2 regions of the Blautia sp. HCP3S3_C4 genome follow, and region 2 is predicted to be linked to the other one. Evidence: riboswitches for the same ligand, from Rfam matches in the RefSeq annotation. Region 2 holds a riboswitch; the other holds the start of a gene.
What was found. A riboswitch is a leader RNA that binds a small molecule or an ion and turns the genes downstream of it on or off. The one in region 2 is predicted to bind thiamine pyrophosphate.
Positions count from the first base shown of each region.

Region 1 (16,771 bases), on a different contig from region 2:
AGGAGGAGATTTTATGAAGATGAAAGGTTTAAAAAAATTACTTGTGAGCCTGGGACTTTGCGCTGTTCTGACTGTTGGCATGTCCACAGCTGCCTTTGCCGATTCCACTGAAGCCATCCTGGCTCCCGCACCGGAGGAAAGCAGTATTCCGGAAGTACCTGTACTTTCCACTGAAGAGGTTGACAATGCCACCTATGTAGGCTCAACCTCCAATATTGTCCAGACTGCCGCTACCGAAACTTCTATTTCTCTTGCCTGGAACAAAGTAGAAGGGGCTACCAAATATACCATCCGGATCAAATCCAGCAATGGTGCAGACAGCTACAAGGTTCTCGGTACCACTTCCAAAACCAAATGCAAAATTAACAAGTTGAAACCCGGAAAGACATACACAGTTGCCATCCTTGCAGGCAATGACTCTGAAGAATCCACCACTGTCACCACGATCATCTGTGCTACATTATACAAATCCGTTGGTATTAAAACCTCCTATTCTTCAGACAAGGGATACACCTTCAACATGAAAACCGTAACACCTTATAATGCAATCACAGGATACAAAGTAGCATATACCAGCTACAAGACCAAGAAAACAACAACCAAATTTTACAATAACCGCTACACCTTCACACTTCCGTTACAGAAGGATGCCTTCTATAAAGTAGAGATTTATCCATATCTTACTTTACAGGGTAAGAAATTTGTCAGCACTACCCCAACTACCAGATATGTAGCCAAGGGTATCGTACCTAAAAAAGCCGGCAACACACGAAACAGCATGACCATCAAATGGAACAAGGTGGCCGGTGCCCAGAGCTATACGGTTTATGTCAAATATCCCGGCAACAGCTCCTACAAAAAGGCTGCAACAACCAGTGCCAATTCCTTCCGCTTAAATAACATGACTCTTGGCACCCGCTATTACGTCAAGATCGCAGCAAACAAAAAAGTAGGAAAAAAGACCTGGCAGTCCGACAAAAATTCTGCATATTATCTTTATCTCCGCCGGGTATGATTCTTTTACAACCAAGGCTTGACAGATATAACAAACAAGAATATACTAAAAAAACAGATAAATGGGGAGCTTGTAACAGCAGGCTGAGAGGAAGTCTTCAACTTCGACCCTTATACCTGATTTGGATAATGCCAACGTAGGGAAATTAACCGTAGTTCTGTCCATAATAATGACAGCTGCGATTAAATTTAAGTTCTTCGGGACTGCTATACGCTTGTTGGCGCATTGCAGTCCCTATTTTTTTCGGCAGACCGGGGGCACCACTCTCTGCCAGGCTATTTGTAGCAGATTAATAACTATCATACGAATATGCGCAGGTGCAAGTCCCTATAAAATAGGGGGCGCAATTCATTTCAGCTTACTGCATACAACAGAAGAAGGCAGTAACAGGCCCGCAGTGCAGGGCAAGGAGGAAAAAATGACACAGTACACAACACAGATGGACGCAGCCCGTCGCGGAATCATCACACCACAGATGGAAATCGTGGCAGAAAAAGAACACTTTGACGTAGAAGAATTAAGAGAACTGATTGCAAAAGGACAGGTAATCATTCCCTGCAACAAAAATCACAAAAGTATCAGTCCAAGTGGTGTCGGTGCAAAACTGACTACCAAGATCAATGTAAATTTAGGTGTTTCCAGAGACTGGAAAGACGTTGATATGGAATATGAAAAAGTACATTCTGCAGTAGAAATGGGAGCAGAAGCCATCATGGACCTCAGTTCCTACGGAGATACCAGAAGCTTCCGCCGCAAGCTTACCTCTGAATGTCCGGCAATGATCGGTACTGTTCCGATCTATGATGCAGTTGTATATTATCACAAAGCACTTGGCAAGATCACTTCCGAAGAGTGGATTGATATTGTACGTATGCACGCAGAAGACGGTGTGGATTTCATGACGATCCACTGCGGTATGAACCGTGCCACTGCTGCTCGTTTCAAACAGAATAAACGTCTCATGAATATCGTTTCCAGAGGCGGTTCCATCATGTTTGCATGGATGGAAATGACAGGAAAAGAGAACCCGTTCTATGAGCATTTTGATGAGATCCTGGATATCTGCCAGGAATATGATATCACCTTAAGTCTGGGTGATGCATGTCGTCCGGGATGCCTTGCAGATGCAACAGATACTGCTCAGATTGAAGAGCTGATCACCCTTGGCGAGCTTACAAAACGCGCCTGGGAGAAGAATGTACAGGTTATGATCGAAGGACCCGGACATATGCCGATGAACCAGATCGCAGCCAATATGGAAATCCAGAAAACACTGTGCCACGGTGCTCCTTTCTATGTACTTGGACCTCTTGTAACAGATGTTGCTCCCGGATATGACCACATTACTTCTGCCATCGGCGGCGCTATCGCAGCCTATTCAGGAGCTTCCTTCCTCTGCTATGTAACACCGGCAGAACATCTTCGTCTGCCTAATGCAGCTGATGTAAAAGAAGGAATTATTGCAGCTAAAATCGCAGCTCACGCAGCAGATATTGCTAAGGGAGTTCCTGGCGCAGCTGACTGGGATTACAAGATGAGCGAAGCAAGAAAACGCCTTGACTGGGAAGAAATGTTCAGACTCAGCATGGATCCGGAAAAGGCAAGACGCTATCGTGCAGAAGCAAAACCGGAGAAAGAAGACACCTGCAGTATGTGCGGAAACTTCTGTGCTGTTAAAAATACCAACCGTATTCTGGACGGAGAGATTGTTACCATTTTTGATGAATAATCCTCCAAAAGATCCAAACAGAAAATCATAATCACATAAATATAAAAAGCCGCATTTTCACAGGCACCATATTTGGTTAATCCCTGTGAAATGTGGCTTTTCTATTATATCTTATATCTATTATATCTTTTATATCTTCATCATATCTGACATAATACAGCCACCTGCTGCACCATTCCTCATAACCTGAAACAGCTGATCTGTCCCCGGATGAATTCCTCCTATTGCATACACCGGAACTGTCACTGCCTTACAAACCTCTCCCAAAAACTCCAGTCCTCTTGGCGGAAGTCCTTTTTTACAATTTGTTGTATAAATGTGTCCTGCTGTGACATAGGTAGCCCCTAACTGCTGTGCCTTCAGAGCATCTTCCACAGAATGTACAGAACATCCTGTTTCCTGAAAATCACCAAGCTTTCCCTGATATTTTTCAAGGAGAAATAATGGCAGATGGATACAGGGATGCCCCAGTTTTCTGGCTGCCTCCACATAAGTATGAAGGATGCAGGAAACCTGATATTGTCTGCAGATTCCCAGCACCTCTTTTGCCAAAAGAAAATATTCTTCCTCTGACAGATCCTTTTCCCTCAGGATCAATGCTTTTGGATGACAGGCACAAACACGTTCTATCTGCTCCAAAAATGGACGTTCACACAGAGAACGGTTCGTCACTGCAACCACATTTTTATAAAATTCAGAATGATACATATCCTTTATACCTCTATTTTCTTCCCTGTATTTTTCTTACATCCTAAGCTTTTTATGAAATTCCCGTAAGGTATCCTTCTTGCAGAAAATAAACAATGCTGCCAGTGTCAGAATGCTAATGCCTGCACAAATCACAGATGGGTATACAAACTTCACAACTCCCGTCCATGCCAGAATCATGGGAATTAATCCGGCAATACATGCCTGCACAAGATAAAACAGATATTCTTCCCGTTTCAGACGGTTTACTCTTGCAATCACCGGAACAGAAAACTGAACCGACAAAACTCCAAAAGGAAGAATAAAATCCACAGACCAGCCTCTCCATCCGGTAAACCGATCCCACAAAATGGCAATCACAGATATGAGCAGCAACTGCCAGATTTCATTTTTTAAAATATTTCTTCTCTTAGAATAAGCTACCATAACAACCAGCCAGGCGCAGACACATCCTGCACCTGCAAACCAGGACCAGTTCAGTGTTCCCGCTGTCATAATATTGATCATACCGCAGATAACAGCAACTGCCAGACACAGGAAACTAAAGGTCTGCACAATCCTCTGATTTTCTTTTCTTTCCAGTCTCTGCTGTTCGCCGCAGCCGGGAAAATCGTTCTTTAACTCTCTGTGGGGAATTTCCTCCTCACTTAACATTCTCCGGAAGTTTCTCTGAATACTGTCATCCGGTATTTTGGAAGTAAATCCCAGCACCATCTCATCTCCATAAGAGCAGGAACACATCTGCAGGGAATTAGTACTGGCAAAAATCCCAAAATGCCGGATATATTCTCTATACTCCTCAGGAAGACGTATAATACCAATATTAGAGTAAACAGCAGTAATACTTCTGCTTCCCAGATTCGCTCCGATCATCAGAAAATATTTCTTAATTTCCAGAGGAACGGCACGGACAAATATATTTTTCTCGATCCTTACATAGTCATTCATATGCATGGCTATTTTATCTTTTTCCAGCTCCTGCTCAAACTGCCGCTTTACATCCGCCAATACCTCTTCAAAGGTTGTTGTATCAGAAAAAGTATAACCAACCTCAATCCATCCAAAGAAATTTGTCATGGACTGAGACGGAAAATAATTTCTCAGGTTTACAGGTATCATCAATGTCACCGGACGCTTCTGCTGGTTCTTTGGGATCTCCTCACGGATAGAACAGAGCATCACAGCTGTAAGCAGCACTGTTATGGACACACCGTAGGAACGAGCCTTCTGATGAACCTCTTTTACAGAAAGAACTACTTCCGAGATATGCATATCTGAATGGACCAGCTTCTCACCCTTCAGCTTTACAGCTGCTTTTTTCTTCTCTCTGTTCTTTGGAATATCAGAAGAATAATACTGGGAAAAGCTATCTTCCTCTATGTTTCCGCGACCTGTTTTCTTATCCCTTCCTATCTCCGGAAAATTCTCCTTTGGATGGGCCAGAATGAGATAATTCTGTACAAGCTCCTGGAGAAAATGCATGGCTCCGGTGCCATCTGTCAACGCATGAAACACTTCAAAATTAATTCGTTCTTTATAATAGCTCACCTGAAACAGCAGGGATTTTTTGTCTGGAATATACAGACGGCTGCAAGGCGGCTCTGTCTCCGGTTTTACCAATGCCCTGATATGGCTGTGCTCCAGATAAAACCAGAAAAGACCCTTTCGCAATACTGCCTGAAACAATGGATATTTCTCCATAGTTCTGTCCAAAGCCTGCTGAAGAATATCACTGTCCACTTCCTCCTTCAGCTGACAGTAAAACCGAAAAACTCTTGTATCATTTTCCCCTGTTACAAGCGGAAATGCCAGAGCTGCATTATCCAGTTTTCTCCAATTAGAATATTCTGTTCTCATATTTTTCGCCTTCCGGTCACTTTATCTTTTCATCATTTATACTCGGATTCAGAATTTTTTCATAGCTTGCATTCAGAAATTGATTAATATATCCAAAGCTTTCCTGCACATGCAAAAACTTAAATCCCAACGCAAAAAATCCATGAAATGCACCGCTTATTCTACGGATTTCCACCTGATTTCCGGCTTCCCGCAGTTTCTTTCCATATGCCTCTCCCTCATCACGGAGAGGGTCATATTCAGCTGTAAGGATAAGGGTTTCCGGCAGATTTTTAAAATTTTCTTCAACAATCGGGGCAAAATATGGATTATTTCTATCTGACGGTGAACTTTGATACAAATTAAGATAATCCTCCATTTTTACAGCAGTCAAAAGATAATCACTGCCATTTTCCTGCACAGATCTAAAGGGAGATTTCTCTGTATAACAGTTTCCCAGTGCCGGATAAATCAGAATCTGGCGTCTGGGCATAAACTCGCCCCGGTCTCTTGCCAAGAGACATACTGCAGCTGCCAGATTTCCCCCTGCACTATCACCTACAATTGTAATTTCCTCAGGATCTGTATTTATGCTCAGCTGATTAGCATATAATGCCCTGGTTGCAGCATAACAATCCTCCAACGGTACCGGAAATCTGTGTTCAGGCGCCAGCCTGTATTCCACTGATACCACAATATGGGCAGTAGCCTGTGCCATTCTGGAACAAACGCGGTCATAATTTTCCACACTTTCCGTCACCCAACCGCCTCCATGAAAAAACAACAATACCGGAAAAGTACTGCCCTCCTCAATTCCTGCACTCATAGCATTCTCTGTTGGAAAATAGAGGCGTATGGGAACTACATGTTCTCCATTATATACCTTTGTATCCATTTTTTTCAGAAAAATCCTTGTTGCATCCAGCTGCTTAAGATCTGCCAGTCTTCTGGAGTTTTCTACCTCAATGTTCCCGGCAGATAACGCATGGAGAATTGTTTTCATTGTCTTTGATATCAATGTTTTATCTTCCTTTCTGCTGTACAAACAAATCAGTCATGCCGCTCTTCTGTATTCCCACAGGTTTCACAGAATCTGGCTGCAAACGCAGGCGCTTCATCATGTACATACAAATGTGAAATATCACCAAACGCACTCATTCGGAAAGCTGCAATTCCCTCTCTCCGCTCTTCTGTATTCAAGGTTGTCACAGAACTTGGGGCAGCACATACTCCATGCCACAATACCATCGGAGATATATTCAGCAAATGGCTGAGCAGCACACATTCCAGTCCAAAATGACAGAAAAATACAAGTGTATCTTCATTACTCTCTACTACTTTATAACAATGCCCATCCCTCACATATCCGTGCTTTGCAAGCAGTTCATCGAGCTTTCCTGTCACATAATCATAATGACCCTTCAGATCCGATGCCAGCATTCTTTCATTTTCAAACCAGTGATCATACTGATAGAATCTCTCATCCCTTGTCCAGTCCTGCGGCAGCCAGTCCCAGGGAATAATCTTCTTATCCGTTACATCCGGCCGATCGATCAGTACGTCAAATTCCCGCAGCCAGTCACATTCTGTGGCTGTTCGGTTCATCTTTTTCAGGGTAGGGGACGCAGTATCCTTTGCCCTTCCCAACGGTGAAACATAAAAGTCTCTGATCTCCAGTTTTGTTAATCTCTCTGCGAGAAACTCAGCCTCTCTCCATCCCTTCTCTGTAAGAGAATCTATGGTATAATCAGGGTCTCCGTGACGTACTATCAATAATTTCATTTTTCCTTTATCCTTTCATTTCACATTCTTTCTGTTTTCTAATTATATACTATAGACACTTGTTTTCCAATATATAACTGCTGGGATATTCGCTGTAACAACCATGGCAAGTCAGATAATAATTGGAATATTAATACAGGGGATACAGCAGATTATTTTTTTCAAAATACTTCTGCCATATCCCCTGTCATTTATTTTTATAACACTTTTACAATATTCAGTTCTTCATCTGCCAGAACAATATCCGCACGTTTTCCAGGTGTAAGAGAACCCACTTCATCAAAAATTCCGATACTTCTTGCCGGGTTTGCAGTTGCAGCAAGAATCGCTTCTCTTTCCGAAACTCCCATGGAGATAACGCTCTTCATACAGTCAAAGAGACAAGTTGCAGAACCTGCAATCGTACCGTCTGCCAGAGTAGCTTTTCTGTCTTTCATAGTTACTTCCTGACCACCCAGTTCATATTTGCCATTCTCCATACCGGTTGCCATCATAGAATCACTGATCAGAATCACTCTGCTATCTCCAAAAAGGCGGAAAGTATTTCTTACAGCTGCCGGATGGATATGGATCCCGTCACCGATCAGTTCTACCATACAGTCTTCATTATCTGCTGCTGCACCGATCACTCCTGGTTCTCTGTGTCCCATAGGATTCATGGCATTATAAAGATGGGTTACATGAACTGCCCCCTGCTTCATAGCCTGTGCAGCACAGTCATAATCTGCCGCTGTATGTCCAATAGAAATAACTGTTTCATTATGCAGTTCCCTGATAAATTCTTCTGCACCTTCCATATTCGGAGCAAGAGTTACCAGTTTGATCAGTCCACCTGCCGCTTCATTGCACTCTCTGAAAAATTCAATGTCCGGTTTGCGGATATATCCCTCTACATGTGCACCCTTTTTTGCAGGATCAAGGAATGGTCCTTCCATATTGATACCGACAATACGGGCACAGGTTTCATCCTGATCTACATCCTTTGCCGTCTGAAAGATTTTCAGAAGTTCTTCTTTGGGAAGAGTCATGGATGTGGGACAGTAAGAAGTTACTCCCTGTGATCTCTCATACTGAAGAATAACTTTCAAGCCATCCACATCTGCATCTGAGAAATCATGTCTCACTGCACCGTGGCTGTGAATATCAACCAGACCAGGCAGTACTTTCAGACCGGCCGCATCCAGTTCCGTTTTATCTGTCACTTCTTCCTCAGAAGCTACAAGCCTGCCGTTTTCTATATATAAATCTGTTACTTTATAGCTTCCATCTTCCTGAAATACATTACCGTTTTTAATGATCATTTTTCTACACCCTTTACTGTATATTTTACAGAAGTCCTTTTTCTTTAATAAGACTTAAAGCATCTTCATCTGCCACTACAGTTACATCCTGATGAAGCTGAAGGATAGATGCCGGTACATTTGGTGTGATCGGTCCGTACAAGGATTTGTACAAAGCATCTGCCTTGGCACTTCCTGTTGCTACAAGAAGAATTTTCTTTGCTGCCATAATGTTCTTGATTCCCATAGTGTATGCCTGTTTCGGAACTTCATCCATACTTTCGAAGAATCTTGCATTTGCCTTGATGGTGCTCTCTGTAAGGTCTACGCAGTGAGTTTCCTTCTCAAAAGCTTCTCCAGGTTCATTGAAACCAATATGTCCGTTTCCGCCAATTCCCAGAAGCTGCATGTCAATACCGCCCACACTGCGGATCACTTCATTATAATCTGCACATGCTTTGTCACTGTCCTCTTCCAGTCCGTTAGGTACATAAGTTCTTGTCTTATCAATATTTACATGGTCAAACAGATTAGTGTTCATAAAATAACGATAGCTCTGGTCATTATCCCCTGAAAGTCCTTTATACTCATCAAGATTCACTGAAGTAATCTGTGAGAAATCCAAGTCCCCTTTTTTGTACCATTCGATCAGCTGTTTATACATGCCAACCGGTGTAGAACCTGTTGCAAGTCCGAGAACTGCATTTGGTTTCATAATAATCTGAGCAGACATAATATTTGCCGCCTTTCTGCTCACATCCTGATAATCCTTTCCCTCGTAAATAATCATACCGATTTTCCTCCTCTTTCAATATGTGTATTTCCATTATAATATATATATTTAATTATACAAGCTACAATATAGCAAAATAATTTTTCCGATTATATTTTTCCCGTTCCGTTTAGCATATAATGCTCTTTCGACTTTAATGCTCGCAAAGTATCACTATGCATTGCCAGCTTTTCTCTACGATTGAGATAAATATATTCATTATAAATAATATCAATCATAATTAAAATAGGAAATTGTGGTGATATCACATTTCCACTGTTTAGCATTTTTCTTGATGAAATCAATATTACTTCATCACAAAATTCTCTGAAAAACAAACTATCTCTTGAAGTAATTAGTACTGTTTTAGCTCCTCTCTGATGTGCCTCCTTTAACAGGTACAATACTGATTCATTTTCTCCACTTACACTAATTCCTATAATCAAACTTTCTTCATTGCAAAAAACCGCTTGCATGCGAATTCTGTCTGCATCAGTAAGAGAATCTATATCAATTCCAATTCTCATAAACCGGCTTTCCATCTCAGTAGCTGCCAACCCAGAGCTTCCTGCTCCACATACAATAACTCTGGGAGTTATTCCAAGCAAATTAATCACTCTGGTAATCTGAGCTTCATTCATCAGGCTGTATGTTTTTGTAATCAATTCCTGATATGTATCCAATACTGTTTTGGTGCTGTCAGCTACATCTTTTCTCACACTGTTTAAAGATTTTTCATACTGATAAATGAATTCTCTATAACCTCTAAATCCACATTTTTTTACAAACCTTGATATTGAGGCTTTCGACACAAATAATTTTTGTGATAATGTCTCGATTGAGTAATCTGCCTGATTTTTATTTTTCAAAAAGAAATCTGCAATATTTTTCTCTGATTGAGTAAAACTATCATACTTAGCTTCTAATACCGGCACAACAGATTTTTCATCAAACTCCATACACTTCTCCTTTAAAATTCATGTGCTTTTCGGAAACAGTACCAAGCTCCTGTCATCCCTGCCGCATTATGATAATGTGCAAGTTCCAGGCGCATATGAGATGATATTGCCGGCAAAAGATTATTTTTCACAGACTTACGTATACCATCTGTCAGAATACTTTCCCTTTGCATAATTCCACCGCCAAGAACTACTATTTCCGGGTTTAAAACATAACAAATATTAGCAATACCAAGTCCAAGAATTTCTGCCATTTCATTTATTGCTTCTATACAAATTTTATCATTTTTCTCAGCAGATTCAAGAATTCTTTTCCCATTCCATTCAGATATCTTATCCTTCTTTCTCTCTGCCACTTTTTTTACCAATGCAGTAGTTGACGCCTGATTTTCAAATCGATTTCCATTAATATTCATATACCCTACTTCACAGGCAGAATAGGATATTCCTCTGAGTAATCGTCCATTAACAATCGCGCAGCCGCCAATCCCAGTTCCAATGGTCATACATAATGCACTTTGACTTTTTTGGGCTGCTCCATTCCAATATTCTGCCAATCCTGCACAATTTACATCATTCTCCACCTCACAGAGAATTCCAAATGTTCTTTCTATTTCTTTTTTTAAATTTATTCCCATATATCCCGGCATATTTTCATTTGCGTATATAATACTCCCCTGAGCAGCATCAACCATACCCGTAGTAGAAATACAGATTCCTGTGATTTTTCTTAAAACAATGTATCGTTCTATAATCTTCTTTACTCTGGCAAGCACATAACTGCCTCCCTGCATTGCTTCCGTAGGAATGTTCAGTTGCTCAATTATCCTTGCATTTTCATCCAGCACACCAGCTTTAATAGCAGTTCCACCTATATCAATACATACATACTCTTTCATAATTACTCCCTTTACTCTCATTTTTATATTAACGTCAAACGCGCACACTATGTTCTACCACAGTATGCGCGCCTTGTCCTTACTATATGCTTATTTTAGTGCTGCAATCGCATCACGAATCATCTCGGCTGCCTCTTTAACAATCATCATATCCTCAGGAATTAAATCAGGAAGAGGTTTCCGCACACTTCCAATATTAACCTTTTCATTTATTCTCAGGATTTCTTTCATTACTGCATAAAGGTTACCATGTGCTTCGCACATTTTATAAATAATCTGATCCGCTTTATTCTGAATAGCAAGAGCCTCTTCCATTTTTCCTTCTTTAAAAAGCTCATCTATTTTCAGGAATAATTCTGGCATAACAGCATAAGTACCACCAATTCCTCCATCAGCTCCTATTGCACGTCCACTAATAAACTGCTCATCCGGACCATTAAATACAATATGTCCTTCTCCAGCTTCAGCCTTAAACATCTGAATATCTTGGGTCGCCATAGAAGAATTTTTTACACCAAGTACATTTGGATTTTTCAACATAGTTTTAAAGAGTGACATGGTAAGCGTAGTACCTGCCAACTGTGGAATATTATAAATAATAAATGGAGTATTTGGTGCAGCAGCAGAAATATCATTCCAATACTCTGCTATAGCATATTCAGGAAGATGAAAATAAATCGGCGGAATCGCTGCAATTGCATCAACCCCCTGACTTTCTGCATGAGCAGCCAATTCACAACTGTCCTTTGTATTGTTACATGCTACATGAGCAATAACTGTCAGTTTTCCTTTTACCGCCTTCATTACATTTTCCAGAGTTTTCTTTCGATCTTCTACACTTTGATAAATACATTCTCCTGATGATCCACCTACATACAGGCCTTTCACACCCTTTTTCAATAAATGTTCTGCCAGTGCCTGTGTACGTTCAGCACTAATTTCTCCTTCTTCATCATAGCATGCATAAAAAGCCGGAAACACTCCTTTAAATTTCTCTATATTCATTTTGATTTCTCCTTTTTATTATACCAAAAACTCTTTATTTCTAACACTTTCCGGAAGTTTTCCCTCCAGAAATTCTTTTATATTATCCGCAATAATCACCTGAGAACGATACTCACTTTCCAATGAAGCAGCTCCCATGTGAGACGTAACATATACGTTATCCATATGTATCAATGGCTGCTCCGGTTTTGGCGGCTCTTCTACAAGAACATCAAGACCTGCCCCTGCCAATTTTCCCGATTTCAGCGCATCAATTAAATCTGCTTCATTTATTACACCACCTCTGCAAGTATTTACTAAATAAGCATGTGGTTTCATGCGATCAAATAATGACTTATTAATAATTCCTGCTGTTGAGGGCATAAAGGGCATATGAAGACTCACAATATCACTCTGCTCAAAAAGTTCTTCCAAAGTATCCACAAAAGTAACATTCTGTCCCGGTTCCGCTTCTTTCACAAATGGATCATATGCAATAATCTTAACAGAAAATCCAGATATCATCCGCGCAAGATTTTTTGCTACACGTCCATATCCTGCAAGTCCCACTGTTTTCCCATCTAATTCATTTCCTGTAACTGTTGAAGGCCAGATTCCTTTTCTACAGCCCTCTACACACGGAGTAAATCGTCTGCCTAAATTCAATATATGCATCATGGCGACCTCTGCCACTGCAGGTGCATTGGCTCCCGGAATATTAGCAACAGGAATCCCATTTTTTCCTGCAGCTTTTAAATCTACAGAGTCTACTCCTGTTCCATATTTTTGAATAAATTTTACTTTTCCCTTTACTGCGCCAAGCGTTGTTTCATTCCATGGTTCCATAGTTGCAACCACAATATCAACATTCTGTGCTTTTTTCACTAGCAATTCCGGATTATTATCCGGAATTGCTTCAGCTTCAAAATCACATCCCATTTCTTCAAACTTTTTGTATAAATAATTTACATCCACTTTCTGCGGATCCAGATTTAACCATACTTTTGTCTTCATCCTTATTCACCTACCTGATCCTGAAAATCTTCAATTGCAGCAGTCATACTTTTTAAAGCTTCTGATGAATCAGCAGTGCCTGTTGCTACCTGGTTAACTGCTTTTACAAATGGGTATGTAAAATAATGTTTAGCTGCAACTGTACGTCCCTTAATTGTTTTTACAGGATATCCATAATAACCAGAAGCATTTTCTACATACTTCAACGCCTGAGCATTTACTTCATTGTCTTTCCATGTTGTATTTTCCTTTGCATCTTCAAATACAGGTGCAAATACAGGTGCTATTTCTTCCATATAGGAATCATACCAATCTTTATCCAGAAGATAAGAAATTACATCTGAAGCCAGGTCAGTATCTTTACAGGTATTCATAACTGCAAATCCACGGTTAAAATTCATATATACACTATTTTCGTTTCCTGCAGGAGGAGCCAAAACAACAGTATTATCTAAGAGTTCTTTATATTGTTCATCAGATACCAATGCATTATATAATGTAGGTGCATTAAAACAAATTGCTGTACGTCCTGCCAGATAAGAACCATTATTTCCACCTGCATCCCAGGTTGTTGCATCCTGCGGAATTACTTTGTCTTTATATAATTCTGCATATTTATCAAATACAGCTGTTACTTTATCATCAGCAACTATTTCCCCATCTTCATTAAACAGATATCCGCCCTCATTCCACATATATTGTCTAATAGTGTTTTCGTCATCATCATCATTTTCACCACAGCCCATTGCAAGTCCATAAAAATCATTATCTGGGTCGCTTACCTTTTTTGCATCCTCAAACACTTCATCCCAAGTTTCAGGCATTTTAGTAATACCAGCTTCTTCAAATTTATCTTTTCTGATAAACATTAACGTAGAAGAACTATAAAACGGTACATAATAATATTTATCATCGATCTTAGTTCCGTCATAACTTGCCTGCAAATATGGTCGTTCCTCATTTATTTTATTAACAAGATCTGTCACATCATTACACGGAATATTCGGATAATAATTTAATACCTTCGTTGTGTCTGCAGAAATAATATCCGGAACACTCTGGCCAGCTTCAATTGCAGCATTTAATTTTGTTACAAAATCTGTAGCAGCTACCATTTCACAATTTACTGTTACATCTTTTTCTTTTTCATATTCCTTCAGCCTTTCTTCCATTTTAGTATTCGCGTCATCACTGAAGATTTTTTCCACCCAGATAGTAATAGACTTTTTATCAGACGCTGTTTTACTATCTTCTGTTTGCGTTTCTGTCGTGCTGGCAGTATCCGTATTTTTTTCTGTATCAGTGGAACTACTTCCTCCGCATGCAGTAAATGAAAGAGCCAATGTTCCTGCCATTACCATTGATAATAATTTTTTTCTCATATAGAAGTTCCTCCTTTTAACTTTTCATTTTTATTATTTTCTAATTATTTTCTATTATATTAGCTTTTTAATATTATCCTTTTACACCACCGTCAGTTGCTCCGCCAACTAATCCACTGGAAGCCAGCATATAAATCACTATAATAGGAATACCAGCAAGGACACCGCCCGCCATTAACTGATTCCAAGGTGGCATATCACCATAGATCAATCCTGAAATAACCAATGGGAAAGTCTGTACCTGACTTGATGTCAGATTTACCAATGCATACATATATTCTCCCCAACACATTGCAAACGTAAAAATTGTAGTAGATATAATCCCTGGCAATGCCAGTGGAAATACAATTTTATACATGGTACCTATCCTGGAACATCCGTCTACCTTCGCAGCTTCCTCAAGTTCCTTCGGAACAGCTGCTATATGCGGAATAAGAATCCATGCAACATAGGGCAATGTAAATGTAGGATAAATTACAATCAGCCCCCAAATCGTATTGGTAAGATGCATTTTAGATACCAACATGTATAATGGAATATACAGAACTGTAGTTGGTAATAAATACATAAATAATACTGATTTTGAAAATACTCGTCTTCCTTTAAATTTTACTCTTGATAAAGTGTACGCAACAGGATATGCTATTAAAATTGAAAATACCGAAACGGATATAGCAATAATCAAACTGTTCTTCATACTTGCAAGAAAATTTGTATTATTAATCAAGTAAGCATACGCGCCACCAGTAGGATGATGAGGAATCAACGTCGGAATTTTTGCGTAAATTTCAGAATCACTTTTAAAGGAAGTATTGATCATCCAGTATATTGGAAATAATGCAACTATCAGACATATGATCAGATATATCCTTCCAAGTAATGCTGTTTTCTTTTTAGTTTTCATATAATTCTCCTTTCATTTTTCCGCACACGCAATACCTCACAATCATTCATTTTCCGGCAGCATACGGCGTGTCAGGATACTAATAAGAATCATAAGAATCGGCATTGCAAGTACTGCAACTGCAATACCTCGTCCAAGCATCATACTTCTCATAGCAGTCTTATAACTATATACATTCATAACTTCTGTTGTTCCGTTTGGACCGCCCCCGGTTAATAACCACACTGTCTCAAATTCATTAATGGTCCAAATCGTACTCATAAGTGCAGATAAAATAGTTACATCTTTTACTTCCGGTAATGTAATATATCTGAATTTCTTCCAAAGACCAGCACCATCAATTTCCGCAGCTTCATAATAATCCTTTGGAATTGTCTGCAACTTAGCCAAAATAGAAACTCCAAAAAATGGTGTTCCTCTCCATACATTAGCTACAATGATTGTAGTCATTGCAAGCCCTGCTGATCCGAACCAGATAATATCTGAATTTGTAATATGCAGAGATTTTAATATATGATTGGCAATTCCACCTGTTGAATTAAAAATCCAACGCCAGTTATAAACTACAACAATATTCGGCAACGTCCATGGAATCATCAGCAATGCCCTTGCTACATTTCTGCCTTTAAATTTCTGATTCAAAGATAATGCCATGAGCATTCCAAGAACTGTTTTTACAGCTATAGAAATAGCAGTAAAAAATACAGTATTTAAAATTGATCTCCTATATTCCGGATCTCCCAAAAGTCTGATATAGTTTTTCAATCCAACAAACGATGCAGGATTTCCAATTGTCTTGTTTGTAAAACTCATATACAATCCCCATATCATTGGAAATGCCAGAAAACAGGCCAGATAAATAATCATGGGTGCATTTACAATATAGGCAAATCTATTTTCACCGTTTTCCCGCTTCCTCTTCAAAATAATATCCTTCCTTTCCGCAATAATTTTCGTTTTACTGGAGCTCTTTATATTTATTCATGTAATGCATCTACAAATGCTCTGGTAATCAATTGTGGGCGAGTAATAACTGAACCAACTACAATACTGAAAACTCCCAGTTCTTTAACTCTCTTAGCTTTTTCAGGTGTATTAATATTTCCTTCCGCAATTACCGGATGTTTTACTGAATTTAAAATTTCTCTGATAATACGAAAATCATCTTTTTCAATTTTGTCATCCGCGCTTTGTTCTGTATACCCTACCATGGTTGTTCCTATAAAATCAAATCCTATCTGATCTGCATATTGTGCTTCCTTAACAGTTGAACAATCTGCCATCAAAAGCTGATCCGGATATTTTTTCCTAATCTGTTCTATGAATTGTTTCAGTGTTATTCCCCCTGGGCGAAGTGCCCCAGTAGCATCCAAAGCTATAATCTCAGGCTTAACTTCCATCAACTCATCTACTTCCTTCATAGTAGGGGTAATATATACCTTACAATCAGGATAATCCCTTTTTACTATTCCAATAATCGGAAGATCTACTTGTTCTTGAATAGCCT
Region 1 is NZ_JBQHWF010000009.1:123,779-140,549, forward strand. Features, by position in the region: gene ACTNC6_RS09955 (fibronectin type III domain-containing protein) at 14-1,015, shown strand; TPP riboswitch at 1,068-1,176, shown strand; gene thiC (phosphomethylpyrimidine synthase ThiC) at 1,434-2,744, shown strand; gene ACTNC6_RS09965 (thiamine phosphate synthase) at 2,874-3,452, opposite strand; gene ACTNC6_RS09970 (DUF6320 domain-containing protein) at 3,489-5,309, opposite strand; gene ACTNC6_RS09975 (alpha/beta hydrolase) at 5,326-6,291, opposite strand; gene ACTNC6_RS09980 (histidine phosphatase family protein) at 6,339-7,070, opposite strand; gene nagA (N-acetylglucosamine-6-phosphate deacetylase) at 7,268-8,371, opposite strand; gene nagB (glucosamine-6-phosphate deaminase) at 8,397-9,140, opposite strand; gene ACTNC6_RS09995 (MurR/RpiR family transcriptional regulator) at 9,233-10,081, opposite strand; gene ACTNC6_RS10000 (ROK family protein) at 10,093-10,980, opposite strand; gene ACTNC6_RS10005 (dihydrodipicolinate synthase family protein) at 11,071-11,985, opposite strand; gene ACTNC6_RS10010 (D-isomer specific 2-hydroxyacid dehydrogenase family protein) at 12,004-12,978, opposite strand; gene ACTNC6_RS10015 (ABC transporter substrate-binding protein) at 12,981-14,360, opposite strand; gene ACTNC6_RS10020 (carbohydrate ABC transporter permease) at 14,434-15,264, opposite strand; gene ACTNC6_RS10025 (carbohydrate ABC transporter permease) at 15,307-16,188, opposite strand; gene ACTNC6_RS10030 (N-acetylmannosamine-6-phosphate 2-epimerase) at 16,242-16,771, opposite strand, start outside.
Region 1: linked by a shared signal. The riboswitch ahead of thiC (phosphomethylpyrimidine synthase ThiC) and the one ahead of thiW (energy coupling factor transporter S component ThiW) in region 2 are both predicted to bind thiamine pyrophosphate.

Region 2 (16,771 bases):
CAGAGCATTCCATATCCATAACCTTTATGGCTTCCGTTTACCTCTTTGTTGCCGCCAAGTGGCATAATTCCGCCGCCTTTCTTGCCGACAATGTTTGCAAGTACAGCCGGTGCATCCGTACTTTCATGTCCGTCTGCTCCCAGAGCCCAGCCCTCAGGAAGCTGTTTACCTGATTTATTATACATTTCCAGTTTTCCCCTGGTTACAACTGTTGTGGAACAGTCAAAAAGGAAAGGATAGGGTTCTGCAGGCATTGCTACTGCAATCGGGTTGGATCCCAACATTGCCTTACGTCCAAAGGTAGGTACCATGATCGCTTCTGAGTTCGTGCATGCCATTCCAAGCAGCCCCTGTTTAGAAGCCATTTCCGCATAATATCCTGCAATACCAAAATGATTGGAATTTCTTACTGAAACAAAACCAACCCCTGTTTTTTTCGCTTTCTCAATTGCTTTCTCCATTGCAAAATGACTGATCAGCTGTCCCATACCATCATGTCCGTCGATCACAGCTGATACAGGTGTCTCAAATACAACCTCCGGTTTTGCATCAGGATGGATGGTTCCTTTCTCAATTCCTTTATCATATCTTACCATTCTCTGCATTCCGTGGCTCTCAATCCCGTACAGGTCTGCGGTAAGCAAAACATCTTTAATAATATTGGTCTGTTCCTCATTGAAGCCAAACTTCCGAAATACATCGTGGCAAAAAGTATTTAATGTGTCATAACTCCATTTTACATATCCCATAACTGCAAAGCCCCTCCTTGTAGCATTACCTCTTCCCATATTGGTTATACCAATTAATTTGTTGAAATGATTATATTACCATTGCTTTTAAAAATCAACTGTTTTTTCTGATTTTTTTACAGATTTCATTATAAATATTGCTTGATTTGATCAAATCGTAATCTCTTGTTTTTACAAAGTTCTCGTAATATACTGTAAACAGGCATTGACTTTTTATTGCCTGCACAATTTTATTAAAAGAAAAGGAACGATTGCTATGATTCAGGACATCGCACCACATACTTATCACAACGAATACAAACCTTCTGCCCCGGATAAAGATTGCTTTATCCTTGCATACGAAAAAGGCAGTATACTTCTTCCCCGCCAGGAACGGGATGCAGATATTACTTTCCCACGTTTCCGGGAGTTGGAGGAAAAGATCGCTGATCTTTACAGCAATTTTATTTATCTGTTTTCCATAGATGATCAGCGTTTCTACCTGATCCCGGAGCTGGATACCTCTCTGCTTCCGGACTATGAATTTCAGGATGTACGGATTCTTCGGACCGCTCAGCCACAGCATCTTGCATTTGCAGGAATTACAGGACATCAGCTTTTCCAGTGGTACAGCAAGCGCAGATACTGTGGCTGCTGTGGAAAGCCAATGGTTCACAGTCAGAAAGAACGTATGATGGAATGCCCTTCCTGCGGCAATCAGGAATATCCTGTTCTGTGTCCTGCAGTTATTGTAGGGATCACAAACGGAAATAAAATCATCCTGTCCAAATATGAAGGACGTCGATTCAAACGCTACGCTCTCATTGCAGGCTTTGCAGAAATCGGAGAAACAATTGAGGAGACTGTTCACAGAGAAGTGATGGAAGAAGTAGGTCTGAAAGTCAAAAATCTCCGCTACTACAAGAGCCAGCCATGGTCCTTCAGCGGCTCTCTGCTGTTTGGATTCTTCTGTGATGTAGACGGTGATGATACCCTGACCGTTGACCATGAAGAACTCTCCATGGCACAGTGGGTAGAACGTGACAAAATCCCGGATCAGGGCAATAATATCAGCCTGACCAAGGAAATGATGATGCTCTTCCGTGATGGAAAAGAACCCAGATAAACAATATTCTATATCAGAAAAAGCTCATAGAATATTTTTCCCTATTATGCTAAAAGGATACATACACGGTAATGTTACTGTGCATGTATCCTTTTCGTTTCTCTGTAAAATTGATTCACTATATGTTCAAAAATATTTCTGATTACTCTTCACGCCGCACTCCCGCTGCCAAATCCACGGCTTCTGCGGTTTCCATTACATTCCTGTTCGAATTCTTTCAGTTTCCGTCTTGCTTCCGGTGTCAGGTTTGTCGGAACTTCAATCTGTACAGTTGCATATTCATCACCGTGTACAGACGGATTATTCATTGCAACAATACCTTTGCCTCTCAGACGTATCTTCGTTCCGGACTGAGTACCCGGTTTGATGTTACAGAGAACATCACCGTAAATGGTGTGAACCTTCGCCTCACCACCAAATACTGCTGTTGTAAATGGGATATTTACAGTTGTATAAACATCTCTGCCTTCCCGTTTATATCCCGGTTTATCCTGAACATTTACTTTCAGAAGCAGGTCACCGGCTTCACCTCCGCCGACTCCCGGATAGCCTTTTCCCTTAAGTCTGATAGATTTACCGGATTCAATACCTGCCGGAATATTGACTTCATAGTTCTGGACGCCACCGTTGCTGCTCTGCAGGCGGATAACCTTCTTACCGCCAAAAGCAGCTTCATCAAAGCTGACAGTAACCTCTGCATGAAGATCCTCACCTTTGCTGCTGTAAGAACCGCCAAAGCCCTGACTGCGGAAATCACTTCCACCTGTACCAAAGCCACTGCCGAAGCCGCCAGTTCCATTGCTTCCGAATCCACCAAAACCACTTCCATGAAATCCACTTCCAGCGAAACCGTTGCTTCCGAAACCACTGGATGATTTACTCTTCTTAAATCCACCACCAAAGAGATTCTTCAGGATATCATCCATATCTTCGCCATTCTCAAAATGATATTCATGATAACCATTGCCATCACTGTATGAGCCATGGAAACCACCGCCAAATGGATTGCCCTGTGCTCCGCCAAAACCGCTGCCAAACGGGCTGCCCTGTGCATTTCCATAATTACCGGCACCTTCTTCAAAAGCAGCGTGACCAAACTGATCATACAGTTTACGCTTCTTCTCATCACTCAGAACATCATAGGCTTCGTTTACTTCCTTAAAATGCTCTGCTGCCGAAGCGTTTCCCTCATTGCTGTCCGGATGATATTTCTTGGCCAGTTTTCTGTATGCTTTCTTAATCGTTGCTGCATCCGCATTTTTGTTCACGCCCAGAACTTCATAGTAGTCTCTTTTCAATATCATCACCTTCCTTCATAAACACATTCTAACGCAATCATTCCTGACTTCATATTTCTGCAATCCTCATTATGCAAACAACGGGAAGCCAAAAGATTTGACCTCCCGTTGCTGTAACTTAACATCTATTATCCTTCAATGGAGATGCTGTGCTTCTGTTCCACTGCTGGCTTTGCTTCTTTCTTCGGAACAAATAATGTCAGGATACCATGTTTGAATTCTGCTTTGATGTCGTCCTGATGTACTTCTTTACCTACATAGAAGCTACGACTGCAGGCACCTGCATAACGTTCTCTGCGGATATAACGTCCTGTCTCTTTTTCCTTCTCATCTTTATCCAGACCTTTCTCTGCACTGATGGTCAGATAACCATTTTCAAGTGCTGCATGAACTTCATCTTTCTTAAATCCTGGAAGATCTACAATCAGTTCGTATCCGTTATTCATTTCCTTGATATCAGTTTTCATTACATGATTTGCTTTATGTCCATAAAGTTTCTTCTCTGCATCCTTCATTGCTCTGTCATCATAATAGAATGGGAAATCTCCAAAAAAGTCATCAAATAAATTTTCTCCAAAAATACTAGGCATTAACATAAGTCATATCTCCTTTTCTAATATATTTTATATATGTCAAATCTGTTCACCAGATTTACTTTCCAAATCTATCTTTACAGGTTTTTTCAACCTTTTATTTTCAATCTTTTAGTGTAAGCTTTTATTTTTATATCTGTTTTTAATCTCTGGCTGACCCTTAACGGGTCAGTCAGAATATTTATTCATCAGCCTTCAATGGCAATTGTTTTCTTCTGTTCTACTGCTGGTTTTGCTTCTTTCTTTGGTACAAATAATGTGAGGATACCATGTTTGAATTCTGCTTTAATGTCTTCTTTCTCAACTTCTTTACCTACATAGAAGCTACGGCTGCAGGCACCTGCGTAACGTTCCTTACGGATATAACGTCCTGTCTCTTTCTCCTGCTCATCTTTGTCCAGGCCTTTCTCTGCGCTGATAGTCAGATAACCATTCTCCAGGTCAGCCTTTACTTCATCTTTGGTAAATCCCGGAAGATCTACGACCAGTTCATAGCCTTTATCTGTTTCCTTGATATCAGTTTTCATTATATGGCTGGCTCTGCGTCCGTAAAGTTTCTTCTCTGTATCTTTCATTGCTCTGTCATCATAATAAAATGGAAAATCTCCAAAAAAGTCATCAAATAAATTTTCTCCAAAAATACTAGGCATCAACATAAGTCATCTCTCCTTTTCTATACCGTCCATCTGTATATGATGGACTCTCAGTTATGCATCTTTACCTTGTTTCTTTGGAACTTAGGTTATTCGGAATCTCATGGAACTTATTTCTTTGTTCTCTTTTTGTTCCCCTTCCTTTGTTCTAGCTGTAATATAACACTTATTATTAGCACTGTCAAGAGGTGAGTGCTAATTTTTTTGTGAAGAATTTGTGAATTGTGAACCGGCAAAAAAAAGACGCAACCCACATTTCTGTGACTTACGCCTTTCTCTGCTCATATTTTGTCATCCAGACTTTTAACTCTATTTATGATAACTTACTCATAACAACAGACCTTACAAATGACATTACTTTCCGCAGCACTCCACAATAGTTTTCTCTACATCTTCTATCTGAAATGGTTTTGCCAGATGTGCGGTCATGCCGGCTGCGAGACATCTTTTGGCATCTTCCTCAAATGCGTTTGCAGTCATTGCAATGATCGGAATTGTTTTTGCATCCGGCCGGTCCATGGCACGTATGGCTTTTGTTGCTGCAATCCCATCCATAACAGGCATCATAAAATCCATTAATATGGCATCAAAGGTTCCCGGAGGATTACTTTCGAAGTGCTCCACTGCCTGTCTGCCGTTTTCTACAACTGTAACCTTCGCACCGTCATCTGTCAGCAGCATTTCTACGATTTCTGCATTAAGCTCATTATCCTCGGCTGCCAGCAGATGCAGTCCACGAATATCATATTTCTCTGCAATTTCCTTATCCTTTTTCTGTTCCCGGGCAATCTCAAATGGAATGGTAATGACAAACACAGTTCCAACGCCCACCTGACTTGTCACTTCAATACTTCCATTCATCTGCTCAATCAATCCCTTAGTGATCGCCATTCCCAGACCGGTTCCCTGATAAACACTCCGGGCATCTGTTTTTTCCTGTGAAAACGGATCAAAAATGCGGCTCAGGAACTCTGCACTCATCCCTATACCTGTATCAGAAATCGTCCATCTGTATGTACAGATTCCATCATGTACATCTGCTGCCTCCATTACCGTAGTAATCTTTCCTCCCGGTCGGTTATACTTAATACAGTTTCCATAGATATTCAGAAAAATCTGACGAAGATGCAGTGAGCTTCCATAGACATACGGATAAGGAATATCCTCCTTATTTTTCTCATAAATCCACTGAATGTCCTCATCTGCTGCCCTGTGCGTGATAATGCTCTCAATCTCATAGATCAAGTCTTTGAGGCAGATATATTCATGTGTCAGAACAATATGACCTTCCTCTATTTTACTCATCTGCAGAACATCATTGATAAGGGAGAGCAGATGATCCGCTGCTATCTTCATCTTTTTATGATTTTCCCGTATCAGTGCTTTATCCTCAAAATGGGTCTCGTCAATCTTTAACAGACCAATAATACCATTCAAAGGTGTCCTGATATCATGGCTCATACGACTGAGGAAATTGGTTTTTGCCCTGCTCTCGGCACGCATCTCATTGAATGCTGCCTGAAGGCGCGCCTGTTCCTGCTCATCCCGTTCATGTCTCTGTGTGGTATCCTGCAGCAGAATGATCGCATAGATCATAGGCACCTCAGCAAGAATTTCTGTATCAAACACCACCATTTTGGTCATCAGAACTGTTTTCTGTACCCAGCGGATACTTCCATCGTCTTCGCGGGTACAATATTCCACAGACATATTTGTTTCTCCGTTCTCAAACCTCTTACGAAGTTTTTCACAGTTATCTGTCATGCAGTAACCGGCAATTGTTTCCTGGGTGATTTTTTTCTCATATTCCCAGCAATAATCCCGATAAGAACATGGAAGCGGGTAGTCCATAAAAAGTTCCCAGCTCTTCTGTTCTTTTCCATTCAGTACGATTCTTCTTTCCAGAACATCCTTTGTCAGATTTACTGTATAGATCACATCTGACAATTCCAGAAGCGCATCCACATAGCTGTCATTTTCCAGGATAGACTGTTTCAGCTGTTCATAATAGAGCTGTAGCTGCTCTTTTGCACCTGTCTGACCTTCAGAAGTTTTTCGGATAGTTTCAAATGCCAGAAGAAAATGATGCAGCTTTTTGTCCTCATCCCAGTCCACCGGAATCAATGTCAGGCGGTTATACGCCCCCTGTTTTCCGATATTATACTCATATTCCAGCACATCTTTCTTCGTATGCATTTTCTTTTGAAGTTCCGAAATCTGCAGTCCTTCGCGGATATCTGCCTGACAGGACTTTTCAATCTGTTCCTCTATAATCTGTTCCACTGCACCGGAGTATGCACCATCAGAGGCCAGGAAAAAATTTTCACTGGAACGAATCGCCCGATAGGTATCCATCCTGGCATCACAATACAGACAGTCTGAGAAATTACTGCCGTGCTGATTAAGCAGTTTTAACAGCTGATATCCCTGATGCTTTTCTGCTGCAGCCTCTTCCCTTTTTACATGATTCTTATTGATATACATGTTTTTGTCTGCGCAATTAAACAGCTCTCTCATTGTACTTCCGGGAAAATCGCCGGCCAGTGCAAATCCCACCGCATAACTTAAGGGAGTATCCGGATACACTCTGGATTCCTCTAGCATATCCCTGCGCACCTTTTCAAGGCACTGTGTCATCTGTTCCCTGTCCAGTCCGTGGGTAACTACAAGAAATTCATCTCCACCTGCTCTTCCCACAAACTGCTCAGCCGGCATGGAATCCCGCAGGCAGATGGCAAATCTACGGATATAGGCATCACCGGCTTCATGACCTCTGCTGTCATTAATACGCCGGAGATTATTAAGATCAAAACTGCAGACACCGGTATCTGCATCCGGTTCTGTCTCACTCAGCAATTCTTCACATTTATTTTTGTTCGGAAGTCCTGTCGCATCATCCAGATATACTTTACGCTGCAGCAGGCGGTTCATTGCAGCATATTGTATTGCTTTGATGAACTCATATCCAATCAACAGCATCAGCACAACAATATCTGATGTGATATATTTCTCAAGCAATGATAAGGATGTGGCTTTTTTCTGCGAATATTTTTCGGCCAGACCTGTTGCTTCATCACAGATCACAAAGAAATCCTCACTTCTGGATATAATATCTGTTTTTTCATATCCTTCAGATCTCCCCAAACAGATTTCCTTATACAGATCAGAAAAGCCCTCGTCCAGTTCCTGCATTTTATTCTGAAAATCCCTATCATTCAGATATACCAGATTCAGTTTCGTATTTCCATTGCGCAGACCATCAATGAAAGACTTTACTTCCTGGATCATTGCATCGTCCTGTTCCCCGGCAACCTCCAGCTTGATGATCCTCTGTGTCTCTCCACGGACTAAACCGGTATAATTTACAATACGAGCCGTTCCCTGAATATCAGAAACAATTCCCATCATTATAATAATAAGGATAGCCAGAATAACTGCCAGAATACCAATACTGACCTGAATAATACTGGATTTCTTTTTCTTATTCTTTACTTCGGACATGGCCCTCCCCCTTCTTGTTTTGTTCTGTAAAAAATGGCCTGAATGAACCGATATCCCAGATATCCTGATATAGCGCCTGCCAGGGCTCCGCCAAGAACATCTGTGGGATAATGCACATACAAATACAATCTTGATATTCCTATCAGACAGGCAAGAACCAGAACCGGTTTCCACAGCTTCTTTTCTCCTGCCAGATATAAAGCAGTTACTGAAGCAAATGCCGCTGCTGTATGTCCTGACGGAAAAGAATAATCATGAAGTCTGGATACCAGAAGCTGCACTCCTGTATTTACATCATAAGGTCTTGTCCTTGCCACCAGATTTTTTAATATTACATTGCAAAGTAATAAATCTATTATCAAAGCAGCCGCCATAATTGCACCTGTTTTTCTCATTTTAGGAATCAGAAGAAATACTATCGTCATCACGATCCATATAATCCCTGCATTCCCCAAGCTCGTAATAAACACCATCAATTTGTCCAGAAACGGCGTGTGTAGAGTCTGGAACCAGTCCAGAATATTTAATTCAATGCTCATATCTTTTCTCCCATTCTTTCAGCATATGCATTATTTTACCCTACTTTTTCCTGTATGCCTACTCAAATTTGAATATATTTATTTATAAACAGGCAAAAAAACACCTGGCAGACTACTTTTTATAGTCTGTCAGGTGTTCTTCTGATTCCACACTGGATTGCACCTGTCGAACAGGCTTTCTTGCATCTGCCGCAGCGGATACATTCCGGGCTGTTGGAGTTTTCCACAGGGTCTACGATCATCTGGCATGCTTTTGCACATTTTCCGCATTTTATACACTTGTCCTTATCCACTCTGTATTTATACAGGGAAACGGGATTAAATACGGAATAAAGTGCTCCCAGGGGACAGATATATTTGCAGAACGGACGGTAGATCAAAATGGAGAGAATGATCGTTATGACAAGGATCACATTCTTCCATATGTACAGCCAGCCCAGTGCACTGCGCATAGATTTATTCAGAAGTACCAGCGGCAGTCCACCCTCCAGTGTTCCTGCCGGGCAGATCAGTTTGCAGAAATAGGGTGCCCCCTGTCCCATAATATCCACCAGAAACAACGGAAGCAGAATTACAAATACTGCGAAAATCACATATTTCAGCTTACGAAGCAGCTTGTCGCCTTTGAATGTGCGAATTTTCTTAGGAAATGGAATCTTATTCAGCAGATCCTGGATCAGTCCGAAGGGGCAGAGAAAACCGCAGATCAGCCTTCCCACCATAGCCCCGATGAAGATAAGAAATCCCACCACATAATAAGCCATTTTGAAATTCCAGCTCCCTATCACAGCCTGAAGAGAACCGATAGGACAGGCGCCAACAGCACCGGGGCAGGAATAACAGTTCAGGCCCGGAACACAGGCATTTTTCAATTTGCCTGTGTAAATTTTGCCTGTGACAAAACCGGTAACATGACTGTTTGTAATGAATGCCCACAGTGCCTGGATTCCGTGACGGGGCCACTCATTGATCTTCATATTTTTTGTGTTTTGTTTCTTATTACTTTTGTTATCGTTGTTCTTTTGATTACTCATTTATCCAATTCCCACACATTCCATACAGATGTTAATGGCTTTTGTAAACACCACTGCCAGCTCTCCGCGGGAAATCCCATATCCCATAAAACAGGCTCCCACAAGCATAAGAATCACAGCCGGCCGTTTACTGTTCCATATTTTTCTGGTTTTTAATTTATTCATTTATTTTCCCTCTGTGACATTCTCCAGCTCTTTTTCCACGATTTCTTTCCACTCGTCCAGACTGTGGCTTCCGGAGTAAGTTTCGCCTACAATATTTCCGTTTTTGTCAACAAAGAAGGTTTCCGGGAAAGCGGAGATTCCATTGAGACGTCCGTTCATCATTCCGGAATCCGGGATCAGGAATGGATAGGATGCCTTTGTTTTCTCCTGAAGTACCTGAGCCTTTTTCACTGCTTCCTCATCCTGCTTTCCATCACTGCCTACTGTATCCAGTGTCACGCCTACTACTCCTACTCCTTTATCCTTCATCTCCTGATAAAGTTTCTCCAGATCAGGAATCTCATTGACACATGGAGAACACCAGGTTGTGAAAATATTTACCATAGTCAGATCATATTTGCTGAAGATATCCTGTGTGTAAGTTTTTCCATCAACTCCTGTTGTTTCAAATTTACCTACATTTGTTCCTTCAGTCGCCTCTGTACTGTCAGAAGTATCCTGTGGCTGGTCAAATGCAGAGAGCTTCTGGAAAGGAGTCATTTCTGTAAGTGTTACCTCAATCCCCTCCATATCCTTTAACAGGTCTGCATCTGCATCCTTGTTTGTGCTGAGATAATATTTATATTTACCGTCACTGCTGGTACCCAGTTCTTTATGCTCTGTACAGCCGGTAATGGTATCCAGATCTTTCTGGGATTCCTCATCATACATTCCGATCACACCTACTCTGCTGAGACTTTTCAGCCAGTCGTCATATCCGGTGCCCCTCTTGTCCACCTCTGCATCCTTCTGCTCATCTGTCAGGGTGCACCAGCTGGCTGTAGCATATGTGACTGCATCTGCATTGTCATTCCATCTCTCATCTGTGAACATGGAAATGTTCTTCTTCTCCATCTGCTCTTTCAGGTCTTTGGAAATCCCTAATTTCATTCCAAGAAATGGATACTCATAAGTATCCTGTGCAGGCTGAGCAATCTCTGACGGTTTGAAGGATCCTGCGATCAGACCTTCGGAAGCTGCCACACTGCCATCTTCTGCTGCCTGAGCATCCTTTCCATCCATCTGAACCGCACCTGCACCGGCTTCCTCTGCAGGCACTGAAAGAGTTTCCTCTGCATGTGCAGTTACAATACCTCCCATAGATGTCACACTTAATACACCTGCTGCAAAAATCGCCATTAATCTCATTCTTCTGTTTTTCATTATAAGTAAGCTCCCTTCATTTTTTACTGCTATGATTTTTATATTACTTTTAAGCCAAGCCGATAAAAACATACACTTCTCTACCTGCTCCTAACCAAATAACTGCTTCACAGTTTAATTGGTTAATTCCTTATGTCTGTCTGCAGATCTGGATTTCATCCCCGCATGACAGACACTGTTTTATTGATATGCACACATTATAGCATCTGAGAAATAAAATCTGTGTTAAGAAAATAACTTTTCAAAATTTTATTTCATGGCCAATCACAGACAAATCTGAAACTTGTTAAAAGAACTTTGTAATCGGATATTTTAGAGGATTGCTATAATATGAAACATTTTCTTTTTTTACACGAATTTTATACTTCGTGTGCTATGATAAAATTGATAATATATCAGAGTCAAAATTTTAACCGAATCAAGTAAGTCCCCTGAACAGACCGGACGGCTTTCCCATCTTGCGGAAATCCTGCTGGACATGACAGGCCTTCAGACTGTAGAGCGTTCTGACACTATTTCTCTTGCAGCACTCACAGAAGAGGTTTTCTGCGATCTGGATCCGATTGCAGACAAACATCAGATCCGGCTTATTCAGACAGAAGGTGACTGTACTGTTACAGGCAGCTATATCCTTCTGTACCGGGCAGTCTATAATCTGGTTGAAAATGCGATCAAATATAACCGGCCTTCCGGTTCCGTTACTGTAAGCATTCATTCTGCAGAATCTGCAGTCCTGGAGGTAACTGACACAGGTATCGGTATCTCCCCTGAAAATCAGGAAAAAATCTTTGATCCCTTCTACCGTGTGGACAAATCCCGCAGCCGCGCCATGGGCGGTGCAGGTCTGGGGCTTGCTCTTGTAAGCGAGATTGCCAGACAGCACAACGGCCAGGTAAAAGTAACCCAGAGCAGCGAAAAAGGCAGTACCATTGCCCTGATACTGCCTAAATCAACTGACTATTGATTTTTTTCTTATTTATTTTTTTCCAGAATCTGAATCAGTTTCTGTGTATCTTCCATAGTAGTAGCCCAGCTTGTGGCAAAGCGGATCACAGAGTGTGTCTCATCATACTTCTCCCAGAATCCGAACTCCACATCCTGGGCTATTTTTTTCATTACCTCATTGGACACAATGCAGAAGATCTGATTGGTGGGAGTATCCAGAGAAAGCTGATATCCATACTTCTTCAGTGCATCCTTGATCTGCTCTGCAGCTTCCATTGCAGGTTTGCCGATCCGCAGGTACAGCCCGTCCGTAAACAGTTCACCAAACTGGATTCCTGCGATCCGTCCCTTGGCAAGCAATGCTCCATGCTGCTTGATGATCGTAAAGAAATGAGGAATCCGTCCTTTCTGCGGTATAACCACTGCTTCTCCAAACAATGCTCCGCATTTGGTTCCTCCAATGTAAAATACATCGCTAAGTTCAGCCAGATCAGTGAGAGTCACATCATTCTCCGGGCTTGCCAGTGCATAGGCAAGGCGGGCGCCATCCACATAAAGGGGAAGATGATTTTCCCGGCAGACTTTGCTGAGAGCTGCTAATTCCTCTCTGGAATACAGGGTACCATATTCTGTTGGCTGGGAAATATATACCATCCCGGGCATTACCATATGCTCATAATTGGCATCATCATAGAAATCCTTCACCAGCTTCTCAATCTGCTGTGCAGAGATTTTTCCATCTTTCTGCGGTACTGTCAGAACCTTATGTCCACCAAATTCAATAGCGCCCGATTCATGGGTTGCAATATGCCCTGTATCCGCAGCCACAACTCCCTGATAGGATTTCAAAAGTGCATCGATTACTGTGGCATTGGTCTGTGTTCCGCCAACCAGCAGGAATACGTCTGCCTCCGGTGCATTGCAGGCTTTTCTGATCTTTTCTTTCGCATCTTCTGTATATGGATCCTGACCATAGCCCACTGTTTTCTCCAGGTTTGTCTCCATCAGCTTCTTCATGATCGCAGGATGCGCACCTTCCATGTAGTCACTGGCGAAATATAAACGTGATTCTGTATTTTCCATTTTTATCGTTATGTCCTTTCTACTGCACTATTTGCGCATTTGACTTTTTTATTCATAGCTTCTGTTCTGTACCGGAACGCTATTCATTCTGTTACTCTATTTTTCTTAGCATTTCTCCCATCTGCTCTTCTGACTTTCACAGATGGAATTCCACTGACAATTCCCACAGATTTCTTTCCTCTTTCCTGATGCCAGGATTTTCTTTTGAACAACATCTGTAAAATCATCAAATTCCATAATCTGTCCATTTTCCAGACCGCACAGTTCCAGCACTGCATTGTCATATGCTTCTACAAGCGAAAAGGAAGAACAGCATCCTTTTTCATTATTGGGACAGGCAGAACAGATCTCGTCTGTATCTGCATGAAGCTGTATCTTCGCTCCCTTCTGGAAAATATCCAGCATTTCCTGCATATGTGCGGAAAACCCATCACTGTATCCCTCACCCTTGAAATATGCAAGGCACATTCCATGGTGAGGGCGTAGTGGAATATTTTTTATAAAAGACATCTTTGTGCACCCTTCTCCTTAATTTTTTAACATATTGGATACTTTAACACAAAGCGTTTTTATTGACAACTTTTTTTATTTTATAGTTTACAATCCAATAATTCTATATACTGGTCGGATTTCATCAGACTTACTGGATAAAATCAGAAAAATCCTTTTTTACTTTTTCTTCATTTACCAGCCTTAACTACCCTCATATTATAAAGAAAGGTACCCAATGATGCCAGAATAATCAGCACATATCCTGTAAAGCTGTACTTATCCGGAATCTCTCCAAACAGGACAAATCCCAGCATCGTGGCAAAAATAATCTGCGAATAATCAAAGATGGAAATCTTCCCTGCAGGTGCATAGGTGTATGCAGCCGTAATCGTAAACTGTCCGCCCGCTGCGAATAATCCTGCCATCAGCAATGTCACAAGCTGTTTCATACTCATGGGTGTGAAATGGAACAACATCCACGGCACAACCGACAAACAGGAGAAAAATGAAAAATAAAACACGATAACCGGTCCCTTCACTCCGTGAGTTCCCAGTACACGCACCATCGTATAGGCAATTCCTGCTCCCAGTCCACCGCAGACTCCTATCAGTGCCGGAACAAGTGCCGCATTCTGAAATCCCGGTTTCACTACAAATAAACATCCGATAAACGCCAGCGCAACACACGCAGCCTGCGCCGGTCTGATCTTTTCCTTTAACAAAAGGAATGAAAAAATAATCGCAAAAAACGGAGATAACTTATTCAGGATCGATGCATCTGCCACCAACAGATGGTCAATGGCGTAAAAGTTACACAGAATCCCCAGTGTCCCGCACACACAACGCAGGATCAGTGGTCCCCAGTATTTCTTATCCACCTTCGGCACTGTACGATTTTTACAGAGAATCACCGCCGCAAACACCGCCGCCACCAGATTCCGGAAGAAACTCTTCTCCACAGACGGCAGATCACCTGCCAGACGTACGCTCACATTCATACAAGCAAAGAAAAACGCCGACAGGATGATCATTATCATACCCTTTATGTAATTTTCCTGTTTCATCAGATTTAACCTGCCTTTCTGTCCATGCAGACAGCTTCTTTTTATCATATGCCGTCTGTCATCTACCTGTTAATCATATCACGGACAATCGTTTTAGTACAAATAGATTTTTTATTCCAGCAACACTCTAAAAAGGGTTGCTGACCTGATTTTACATCCCATTGACTTTTCCAGATGCTTGTGTTACTCTAACACAAGAAAAATCTGCATATAGATGATAACAACGGGAGCCTGTGGGACAGGCTGAGAGGAAGATAGATCTTCGACCGCACCTGATATGGATAATGCCAGCGTAGGTACTGTATTTGTATATTAAAATCTGCCAGTGTGTTATTCCGGCAGATTTTTTTTGCAGGATTTTATCTGTTTCCTGCACAACTGATAATGTCTGCTTCGGCAGACCAAATCTTCATTTCAAGGAGGTTCATTATTATGAACACAGACAGATCCAAAACATTCAGAATGGTCATGCTCGCCATGATGGTTGCCATCGGCGTTGTCATCTCACCCATTCTGAGAATCGAGGGTATGTGCCCTACTGCACACCTGATAAACATCGTCTGCTCCGTACTTCTGGGACCGTGGTATTCACTTCTTTGTGCCACTCTCATCGGAATCATCCGCATGATGTTTATGGGTATCCCGCCACTTGCACTGACAGGTGCCGTATTCGGTGCATTTTTATCAGGCGTTTTCTACCGCGCTTCTCATGGAAAGATTATCTGCGCAGTGATCGGTGAGATCTTCGGAACCGGTATCATCGGCTCTCTGGTTTCCTATCCTGTAATGGCATTTCTTATGGGCAGAAGCGGACTGAACGCATTTTTCTATACACCAATGTTTCTGGCAGCAACCTGCATGGGTGGCACCATTGCCTATTTCTTCCTGAAAGCCTTAAGTCACACAGGAATGCTTGCCAAATTTCAACAAAGCCTTGGAGCAAAAGTATATGACCGTAAATCAGACAAATCCCAGACAACTGACCCGAGCAGCACAGCCGCTGATTCACTGCATCACTAATCCAATTTCTATCCATGACTGTGCTAATATTATTCTGGCGGCCGGAGGCCGCCCGATCATGGCAGAACATCCCGCTGAAGTAGCTGAGATTACCAGAAGTTCTCATGCACTGGCACTGAATCTTGGAAATATCACTGATGCGCGTATGAAATCCATGCCTGAATCTCTGAAAACTGCAGCTAGTCTCCACATCCCTGTTATGCTTGATCTGGTAGGTACTGCCTGCAGCAATCTGCGTTACGAATTTGCAAACAGACTTATGAACATTCATATGCCGGAACTTCTCAAGGGCAATATGTCTGAGCTTCTTGCCATGTCCGGCCAAACCGCCCATGCCATCGGCATTGATGCAGGGGACGAGGATACCGTCACAGATATCAATCGGATTCATCTGCAGGAACTTTTCCAGGAAAAAGCTGCTCAATGGAACACTACACTCCTGATCACTGGTAAGGAAGATATGATCGTTTCTGCAAACAAATGCTCATTTATCAAAAGAGGCACTCCTGCCATGTCGCAGATCACCGGAACCGGCTGTATGCTTGGCATGATCTGTGCCACTTATCTGGCAGTCACAGATCCTTTCACTGCAGCTTTCACTGCAGCTACAGAATTTGGTATCGCCGGCGAAAGAGCTGAAAAAAACAGCTCCGGCCCCGGAAGCTTCCAGGTGGAGCTGTTTGATCAGTTTTACCAGTTATCCTTATAATAAGTAGGTGAAAAAGTGCCTATATGCCCTCATATAACGAAATGCTCAGAGGATGAATAATGTTTTTTAGGCCTCAACAGGCTTCAATGGTAAATCCTTCTCTCTCAAAGGGTGATTTATAAATCAAACTCGTCTTCTATCTTTTCCTGTTCGTCTATAATATTCATCCTTATCTGCATACATCAGCTTATCAGCCATTGCCTTAATTTCTTCAAAATTAAGTTCTATATGTTCTGAACAAACAACTACTCCCTTAGACACACTAAGTTCAGAAATAAGATTTCCCTGGAAGTTTTCAGTTAAATAATCAAATGTCTTAACTGCATCCTGTGCTTCTTCTCTCGTTCCTCTCAGTAATGCAACAAACTCATCGCCACCTACACGATACGTCCTTCCAAGACCTGAGAATGCATTAACCATACACTTCGAAGCGCCAATAATTAACTCATCCCCTGCTTCATGACTAATATTATCATTAGCTGCTTTTAAACCGTTCAAATCCATCATAATAAGAACGTATTCTATTAAGTTATTATTTTTCTTGATTATTTCACAGTCAGCTTCAAACCCTCGTCTATTATATAAGCCTGTAAGCTCGTCCTTTATAGATGCTTCATA
Region 2 is NZ_JBQHWF010000014.1:83,319-100,089, forward strand. Features, by position in the region: gene ACTNC6_RS12735 (Ldh family oxidoreductase) at 1-749, opposite strand, end outside; gene nudC (NAD(+) diphosphatase) at 1,006-1,854, shown strand; gene ACTNC6_RS12745 (DnaJ C-terminal domain-containing protein) at 2,004-3,155, opposite strand; gene ACTNC6_RS12750 (Hsp20/alpha crystallin family protein) at 3,281-3,748, opposite strand; gene ACTNC6_RS12755 (Hsp20/alpha crystallin family protein) at 3,934-4,401, opposite strand; gene ACTNC6_RS12760 (ATP-binding protein) at 4,753-7,899, opposite strand; gene ACTNC6_RS12765 (phosphatase PAP2 family protein) at 7,887-8,438, opposite strand; gene ACTNC6_RS12770 (4Fe-4S binding protein) at 8,558-9,472, opposite strand; gene ACTNC6_RS12775 (CD1871A family CXXC motif-containing protein) at 9,473-9,637, opposite strand; gene ACTNC6_RS12780 (TlpA family protein disulfide reductase) at 9,638-10,840, opposite strand; gene ACTNC6_RS12785 (sensor histidine kinase) at 11,319-11,804, shown strand; gene ACTNC6_RS12790 (threonine aldolase family protein) at 11,813-12,868, opposite strand; gene ACTNC6_RS12795 (DUF1284 domain-containing protein) at 12,974-13,378, opposite strand; gene ACTNC6_RS12800 (DMT family transporter) at 13,549-14,424, opposite strand; TPP riboswitch at 14,638-14,741, shown strand; gene thiW (energy coupling factor transporter S component ThiW) at 14,857-15,444, shown strand; gene thiM (hydroxyethylthiazole kinase) at 15,374-16,153, shown strand; gene ACTNC6_RS12815 (GGDEF domain-containing protein) at 16,277-16,771, opposite strand, start outside.